2 regions of the Ensifer canadensis genome follow, and region 1 is predicted to be linked to the other one. Evidence: predicted binding sites of a transcription regulator. Region 1 holds the regulator's gene; the other holds the start of a gene.
The links. Region 1 encodes LexA, which represses DNA repair genes until DNA is damaged. Its sites were predicted from a motif close to TGTTCNNNNTGTGTTCNG; they were not measured.
Positions count from the first base shown of each region.

Region 2: a site for LexA is predicted at 2,351-2,368, ahead of J3R84_RS30990 (ImuA family protein). Genes of this name have one in related genera too.

Region 1 covers NZ_CP083370.1:1,454,261-1,458,681, reverse strand. The annotation lists gene J3R84_RS07215 (IS110 family RNA-guided transposase) at 1-21, shown strand, start outside; gene J3R84_RS07210 (hypothetical protein) at 291-434, shown strand; gene J3R84_RS07205 (hypothetical protein) at 932-1,219, shown strand; gene J3R84_RS07200 (hypothetical protein) at 1,278-1,517, opposite strand; gene lexA (transcriptional repressor LexA) at 1,698-2,414, shown strand; gene J3R84_RS07190 (hypothetical protein) at 2,634-2,966, opposite strand; gene J3R84_RS07185 (hypothetical protein) at 3,609-3,755, opposite strand; gene J3R84_RS07180 (GFA family protein) at 4,191-4,421, shown strand, end outside.
Region 2 covers NZ_CP083373.1:278,238-282,658, reverse strand. The annotation lists gene J3R84_RS31000 (error-prone DNA polymerase) at 1-109, opposite strand, end outside; partial or broken gene J3R84_RS30995 (Y-family DNA polymerase) at 106-1,617, opposite strand; gene J3R84_RS30990 (ImuA family protein) at 1,538-2,290, opposite strand; gene ligD (non-homologous end-joining DNA ligase) at 2,572-3,636, shown strand; gene J3R84_RS30980 (SOS response-associated peptidase family protein) at 3,700-4,421, shown strand, end outside.

The sequences.
Region 1 (4,421 bases):
ACGATATCCCGGCTGTCCTGATTGTCGTCTAGCGAGCCCGGCAGGACTGGGCTGCGCTCCTCAAGGAGAATGGGAAGCCGGGAGCCGAACGCCACTCTGTGACCGAAGCCAGCACGGCATCAGGGTCACGCATTGGAGACTGGTTCAAGAACCGAACGGCAGATGCCTGTCGCGCGGAAGGAAGAGATTTAGCCGATCGGCGAAAATGCCGATCAATAACCAACCGAACCCAAGGAAAAGCCGCCAATCGAAGGCGTTTCGCCCCTTGTGTTCTTTCATTGGAGACGATCATGGCAAAAGGTCAAGTGCGAAGTAACCGCGAGGTTAGAAAGCCAAAGAAGGACAAGACTGTCAAAGCCGCCGTTGTGACGGAAGGCTCACAGGTGAAGCTGGCCGGCAGCAGTTTCTCCCTGGGCAAGAAAGACAAGAAGTAAGACGGTCGGCTTTAACCTCTCGAACTAACGACACGAGAGAGATATCCGTCAGTGGCCAGTCGAACTGGGGTGCGCAACGTCTCCGCGACATCCCGGCGCGACTGGTCGAGCACCCGCGGTCAGATGCCGGTTTCGTAGCGCGTTTGAACGTCGTATGTATTTGGCTGGAGATGCGAAGATCGCTACAGGCGGATGCCGCTGGCCACTCGCACTCCATTACGGCGTCCAACATCATCGGAAGCATTTGCGGCGGGTATTGTTGATCAGCTGCCAGCGCCACGCTTTGAGGCGGGCGCCGGAAAATCGAAAACGCCAACGCACCTCACGCCAATCTTTGTGCCTTCATTGCCACAGCTTGAGCACCAGTGCTCGCCTTTCGCAAAGAACTGTTGAACACGGCACAGTGCCCGGCATGCTTGCTGGACTTCGGAACGAAAGCACGGTTCACATCGTTAACCAAACCATCGCCGCCACCTCTGATCTAGTGGACGTTCACCGTGCTTGCAGCCTTGCTTATCGCCTCGATTATCGCATCGCCTAACATCGCCCTCAGCGCTGCCACGGTCGACGACCTGCAAGCCGACTTCGAAACGGCCGTGCCCTGCCAGCAGATAGACGGCCGGAACGTTTGGAAGGGAACGATCGCCTACTACATCCAGTCCTTCGTCTATCAAGGCGACACGCCGGTCGCGACCGAAGCGGCCGACGCTGTGCTGCCGGAGGACAACTCCGCGGAAACCGTCAAGGAATTCGAGGACGCCTGCTCCGCGACGCAGCCGGCCTGATTCAGGCCTCCTCTAGCAGATCGCCCATCGATATTTCTGCTGATCCCTTGATGGCAGGCTATTTCCACTGCGTCCCATCGGCCGCGGCGCAACCGTGCGGCGGGTGTCCGTTGCCAAATGTCAGCTTCAGCCGGTCACAACCCCATTGATTGAGCGGCCCGGGCATCGCCGCATTCAACGCGATACCAACTTCGTCAAACGGGCTCTGCTTGTTATCCACGTATTGATACCAGCGAAACCCAAGGATCGCGGTCGCGGCGACAACGATGGTCAGCAAGATTTGAATCAGCTTCGTCATTAAACCCTCATTCCATAAACGGAAGGAGGCATATCAGCCTCGCGCGGCGCGTGCAGCGACGAGTTGGTCAATCTGCGCTTGATTGAACCAACATTCACAGAATTTTAGGCACTTGCGGAACACATATGGAACAGATAGTGTCTGTTCTTGATTTGTTTCACGCCTCTGGAGCGACTTGCCATGCTGACCCGCAAGCAACAGGAATTGCTTCTTTTCATCCATGAACGAATGAAGGAGTCCGGTGTACCGCCGTCCTTCGACGAGATGAAGGATGCACTCGACCTGGCATCCAAGTCGGGCATTCACCGGCTGATCACAGCGCTCGAGGAACGCGGCTTCATACGCCGGCTTCCCAACCGCGCCCGAGCGCTCGAAGTCATCAAACTGCCGGAAGCCTATGCTGCGAGCGCGCAGCCCCGTCGCGGGTTTTCGCCGAGCGTCATCGAGGGTAGCCTTGGCAAACCGCCCGCCCCTGCCCCCGCGGCGAAAACGCTGCCGGTTGCCGACAACAGCTCCGTGTCGGTTCCAGTGATGGGCCGCATTGCCGCCGGCGTGCCGATCTCGGCGATACAGAACAACACCCACGACATTACCGTGCCGCTCGATATGATCGGCAGCGGCGAGCACTACGCCCTTGAAGTGAAGGGTGATTCGATGATCGAGGCCGGCATTTTCGATGGCGATACGGTGATCATCCGCAATGCCACCACGGCCAATCCCGGCGATATCATCGTGGCACTAGTCGATGACGAGGAAGCAACGTTGAAACGCTTCCGGCGCAAGGGCGCTTCAATTGCTCTAGAGGCCGCCAACCCGGCCTATGAGACGCGCATCTTCGGGCCTGACCGGGTCAAGATTCAGGGCAAGCTCGTCGGCTTGATCCGCCGCTACCACTAAGCCCGTCTCACGCCAGCGCAATTCGAGGAAAAGTGCGGAGCGGTTTTCCGCCAGGAAATGCGTAAAAACAAATAGATAGAGCGCCTAGTGACTCCGTTTAAACCGGAAACGCTCTAGCCGCCTTCATGCCGGCCAGCCGCTCTCTTACTTCAACGTCTCGCCACATAGGGTAGCGAGACGGAGATTTTCGGATCGAGTGTTTTTCACGCTCGACGGATTTTACTCGTGAATCGAGTACTCGCCCAACTCGCAGAGATCCTGCTTGTCTTCAGTCGTGTCGAGACCGGAACCTTCTTCGAATTCAAAGCGCATGTCGTATTTGCAGACATCACGTCCGTCGGCGATGGTAATTTCCATGCTTTCGCCCGGATTAAGCACCTGCCGCCCGAAGACGTCGTCTTCCCACTGATCAACACCGACCGGCGATGTGTAGAAGTTCGTCAAAACGGCATTCGTCTTGTTCTTAAGCTGAAAGACGAGATCCTCAGCGCTTGCGGTGGCCGTCGTTACGGCAAGAATGGCAAGAGCAGTCAGGGCGATCTTATATTTCATTTTATGTCTTTTCCTCCATTGTTGGCTTTGTTTGACACTACCTATACGGGTCGCGCTGTTGGGATATTCATTCCCAGTTCTGTCTAGAGACAATATTTTCAGCACTGACAATAGTGACCGAATCACCATTTCGGGGCGCGTCCTCGCAAGGCCATGTCGTTGGCGACTGCGGACGTTCGCAAACTGGCGGGCAAGCGCAGCCCGGTCGAATTGCGCTTTGAAAACAGTGGTTGGCTGCGATGCGGGCAGCCTCGCTGCGCGTGTTGGACGCGCCGCATTGGCCCATGTTCCTTGCCCCCCGAAAACCGTACCTGCGTGCCGGCAGCATGTCCTTTGCGCAGGCACGCACAGCGTTTCACATTCGACAATCGGGCTGCTATTGACGGAGAACCGCTTTAGCCAATCGCGCAGGCGCTGGGTGACTTGTTGCTTTCATCGTGCGAGGGGCTGAATCACGCGCTCGCCGCCCTATCTACGTCACACTTTCGTTGACGCTCGCAACGAGCACGCGGCCGCTTACGCCACCGATGGCCGGTATTTCGACCGCCTTCGGATCTGCGTTCGCCTTGAACCTCGCGTGGGGCGTCGACCGCCAGCGGCATTCGCCGCTGCCAAACCTGTTGAGCGTGTGGCCGATGGCGCTCAATTCTCCTGAACGGAAACCCCGTCCTGGCCAATCTTGATCTCTACGCCGGTCGGTTTTGTTTCCTCGCGGTAGACATAGGCGCCGAGACCAATGACGGCGACGGCGAGCATGGCAATGATCAGATAGAGCCCATTACGGTTCATTCAGCAATTCCTCGCTTGGGTACGGTATGGGTAACTAGGTTCGTACCCAAGAAAGGCAACGGTGCGACGCGGACTGTTCGCTCCTCGCGCGGATGATGCAGGACGGATGCGAACGGCCGTAGGCTTTTTCTCCGCACGATCCGTTGGCCGAGCGCTCTTGCGACGCATCGGCTCGGGCCGCGGAACGTCCCCGACGTGGAGCACGAAAGCGTGCTGGCGCACGTATCGGGCACTTGGTCTGAATATGTGCCCGATGCGCGACGAGACGCCTCGTACCCCGCGCCTGAGCCCAATCGGCTGATGGCCCTACAACGAACGGCCTCAACGGGAGTGCGGTCCTCTGGATTGAGACTGCCCCCGAATGCGCTTGAGCACAAGCAACCCACCTCATAAGAAAGCTCATCAAATGCGCTTCAAAATCAGATGGATGATTGGATGAATCTCGATGTTCAGAACCTTGACGGAGCCTGCCACTGCGGAACGGTTCGCTTCAATGTGAAACTGAAGAGCGGCCTCCGCACCGCCCGCCGTTGCACTTGCTCCTATTGCCAGTTGAAGGGCGCGGTTGCCGTCTCTGCCGCCAAGGACGGGGTCACGGTTCTCTCCGGCGGCGAGGCACTCACCAAATATCAGTTCAACACGAAGGCTGCAGAGCATTACTTCTGC
Region 2 (4,421 bases), on a different replicon from region 1:
CGACGGCTTCGATACCGAGAGCCTTGGCGGTTTCGAACAGTTCCTGCGCCGAACTCGCACCGCGCAGGAAGGAAAAATGGGTCGTGACCTGCAGCTCGGCATAACTCATGCGAAGATCCCGTGCATGAACCAGCGGTGGCTTCCGGTTTCAGGATCGATGCCATCACCGGAGCGAAACACCCAGAGACGCTCGCCAGCCTCGTCTTCGATGACGAAATAATCCCGCACCGCCTCCATCTCGGCGTCTCGCTGCCACCACTCGCCGAAGATCCGTTCCGGACCGTCGGCGCGCTTGACCTTCCGGCGCGTGCCACGCCAGGTAATCTAGACCGGTGGACGGTCCGGCAGCAAGGCAATGGCCTCGATCAGCTCGGGACGGGCCAGCAGCCGGACCGGCCGGCGCCAATGGCTGACCCAGGTGACCTCGACCGGATTGGCCGCGGCGCTGATGCGATGGACGGAGCGCTCGGGCACGTCGGAGGCAACGGGTGCCACCCGATAAACACGCTGGCCACGGTTGCCGTAGATATCGATCAGCGGCGTCACGTCCGTGACCTCGTCCTCGACCAGCGATGAGGATTTCTGACGCTCCTCCAGCGGCTCGGCCATGACGGCGACGAGTGTCAGCTTCTCGATCCCGAAACCGGGCTCGATCTTCTCCGTCCGATCGCGAAACAGTTTCGTCAGCCAGGCGACATCGCGCACTGGCTTCACCGTGCCGGCGCGGATTGCCTGCCGCGAACCGTCGACCTTTTCGACGATCAGATCGGCGCGCCGAACACCAAGGCCAAGCCTTTGCAGCTCGTCGATCAGTTGCACGACCAGCCGGCCGACATATTTGTCGATGGTTTCGGCAGCACCGATCGGTTCGGCGAAGGCGCGGCTCACCTCGACGAGCTCGGCGGTGCGGATCGGATCGATCGGTTCGCAGATGCGGCCGAACATCTGGTCCAGCCGCCGGCCAATCTCCGGACCGAAACGGAGCGTCAGCGGCGCGCGCGGCGTGTTGGCCAATTCGCCGATCGCCTGGAAGCCGAGCGTGCGCAGATCGCTGACGACTTTCCCGGGAAGGCGCAGCAACGATATCGGCAGCTTTTCGACGGCACGCGCGGTCTCGCCGGTCGGCGCGATGACCGTCTCGCGGCTGATGGCGCGGGCGCAGGCGTGTGCCGCACCCCAGGTGTCGGCGACCGCTACTCGGGGGGTGAGTTTTTTTGCCAGGAACTGATTGGCGATCTTGGTCACCATGGCGAGCTCGCCGCCCTGGAGGTGATCGGCACCCTCGGTATCCATGACGATCCCATCGATCCCATCGACCGCGACGATCGGCGAATAGAGCGTCAGCGCCCAGAGGGTAATGCGTTCGAGTGCTGCGGCATCCTTTGCAGGATCCGCCTCGACCAGCATCAGGCCGCGGAACAGCGCCTGTGCTTTGGCCGCCGGCATTCCGACATGCACGCCGGCTTTCCTGGCGGCCGCGTCGGCGGCCGACACCCAGCGTTTCGAGCCGCTCCTCGCGATCACGGCGATCGCCTGTTCAGGCGGAATAGACGGATCGGCCCGACGAATGCGATCCGTCGGCAGATCCGGAAGATAGATCGAGACGACCCTTGTCATCGCACGCCCTCACGAGAAACTCAGCACATTCACCCGCTTTCACGCGCATCAATTCCAGCAACCATTGGGCCCTCCCCACACCCGGCACCGGCAATTCCTCCGACGGCATCACGCTCACCCGCCATCGGGTGATCGACGCTGTCGGCTGCCCGAAATCATTCGCCTCCGTCTGTCGCCGCCAACGTCGCACGGCAAGCGCCATCGTGCCCCTTCGCTCAGCCGCCAGCTGCAGCCGGCGCGAGCTGACCATCGGCAGGCGAACAAGTTCGCCGACGACTGCGCCGAGCCCACCAAAGGAAAGCCCTTCCTCCATATTTGCCAGAACGTCTTCCTCCCTATCGGATTCGACAAAGATCACCCGGTCGGGATGGAGGCCGACCTGGGCGAGCGCCGGAAAAAACAGATCGGGGCGCGTCAGGCACCAGACGATCGGGCCTTTGGTGCGGGCCGCGATGCCCGCCGCACACAGGGCTGCTGCCGCACCATCCACCGTCCCCGACCCGCCGCCTGCAAATTCGTGCAGGGCGCCATAGGCCAGACCACCTCCCGGGAGCACTGCATCGATTTCCGGCACCCCAAAGGAGAGACAGCCGGCTTTCCTTGCTGATACGCCTTCCAGCAATGCAATGCGTTCGCGCAAATCGGAAATCACCCTTTCACGGGCAGCAGTCATCGTTCACGGCTCCCTTCAAGGTCGTGTAGGTGGCCGACATCATGTCGAACAAAATGCGGATGTTCTCTTTCTGTTCCGACCCAATAAAAGAGTCAAGCAACCGGAGGGATGGGAATATTATCCTGATCATTAGAAATGAGCAGAATACCCATAGGAATCAGCCCAATAGCGTCCTACGAATTTTTTCCGGGCGCCTGCGAGCGCTAACCCCTTTGTGTGAATTGCGAGGACAAGTCGGGATCGTCACAGTGTCTTTAAGATTTTTCTGCTGAACTCCCGGCATGACGAAGCCTCCGAGATCAAAACCCCTCCTTCGTGACACCGAGGCCCCGATCCGTTCCCGGCCGCGAGGCAAGCGAAATCCAGCCCAACCACAGCTCCTGTTCGATCCCATGCCTGAGCGCGTCGAGCCTGCGCTGGCGGAATTGAAGACCCGTCCCCCAAAGGGAAGCGAGTGGAGCTGGGAGCTGAAATTGGATGGCTATCGCCTTGCCGTTCACATTGAACCGCGGGGGATCCGGATCCTCACGCGTGGCGGCCATGACTGGACGCACCGGTTTCCAGCGATAGAGCAGGCCGCCCGAGCGCTCGGGCCGGCGACGATGATCATCGATGGCGAGGCCGTTGTGCTCGACGAAGAGGGTCGTCCGGATTTTGGGCTGCTGCAGCAATCGCTGGGCGCATCCGGCAAACAAGCTGGCAACCGTGCCTCCGAAGCCGTCCTCTGCGCTTTCGATCTTGTTTATCTGGACGGGCACGATCTGCGCGGAATCGAATACCGGTCCCGCCGACACCTTCTCGAGGACACGTTAAACGGCCCAAAGAGCGACCAAGCCGGCGCCGTCAGGCTATCGGAAACACTCGATGCCGAACCAGCCGTCCTGCTGGAGCATGTCTGCCGCCTCGGCCTGGAAGGCATCGTCGGCAAGCACCTCGACCGGCCTTATCGCTCGGGCCGGACCGGCGATTGGGTAAAAGTCAAATGCATTCAGGGCGAGGCCTTCTTCATCGTCGGTTATGAGAAGTCGGCAGCGTCCCCAGCCGGCTTCGGCTCGTTGGTGCTTGCTGCGTATCGTGGGGATGATCTCGTCCACGTCGGAAGCGTCGGCACTGGATTCAAAGAAGTCGAGGCGAGCAGGTTACGGAAGATGCTGGACACGCTCCGCTGGAAGCGAAAGCAGCCGCCCCTGCCCTATTCCGGAAGTGCCGATGTCATCTGGGTCGAACCGACCTTGATTGCTGAGATCGAGTTTCGCGCCTGGACGGCGGACGGGAAACTCCGCCACCCATCCTACAAGGGCTTGCGAGAACGCCAGGACAATGCCGAGGTCTTCCGGCTCGACTAGCGAAAACAGCGCCGTCCGCTAGATTGTCCGCCATTCGAGCTCAATCGGAGTAGATGGCCTGCTATGTGCAACCTTTATCGCATGGAAGACAAGGACTGGGTCGCAAAGTGGGCCCAGGACGCGGAAAGCCTGATCAATCTGATGCCAGCCTACCAGATGAACCCGGATCAGATGGGACCGATCGTCCGCAACACCGCCGACGGAAAGAAGCAACTGGTCCATGCGCGCTGGGGACTGCCTTCCCCGCGTTTCGCGCTCGAGAAGGCGGCCAAAGCGAAGGCCGAGAAACTTGCGGCCAAGGGCAAGGCTTTCGATCTCGAAGAGCTCATCCGCATGGAGGCCGACCGCGGCACGACCAATGTGCGCAAGCTCAGTTTTCCGCACTGGAAACGATGGTTTGGTGTCGAAAATCGATGCCTCGTCCCGGTCACCAGTTTCGCGGAACCGGATCCGGCCAGCCAGAAGGTTGGCGGAAACGTGCCAAATGCCTGGTTCGCCCGCGATGAGCAGAAGTCGCTGATGTTCTTTGCCGGTCTGCATGTGCCGCAATGGCAGAGTGTCCGAAAGGTCAGGGATGGCCTGACCACCGACGACCTCTATGGGTTCTTGACTACGGATCCCAACGACCTGGTGAAGCCGATCCATGAGAAGGCCATGCCGGTTCTGTTGCTGACGAAGGAAGAGACCGACATCTGGATGCGCGCGCCCTGGGATGAAGCAAAGGACCTTGCCCGGCCGTTACCGGATGACGCGCTGATCATTTCGTCTCGCGAACCGTACGGGTC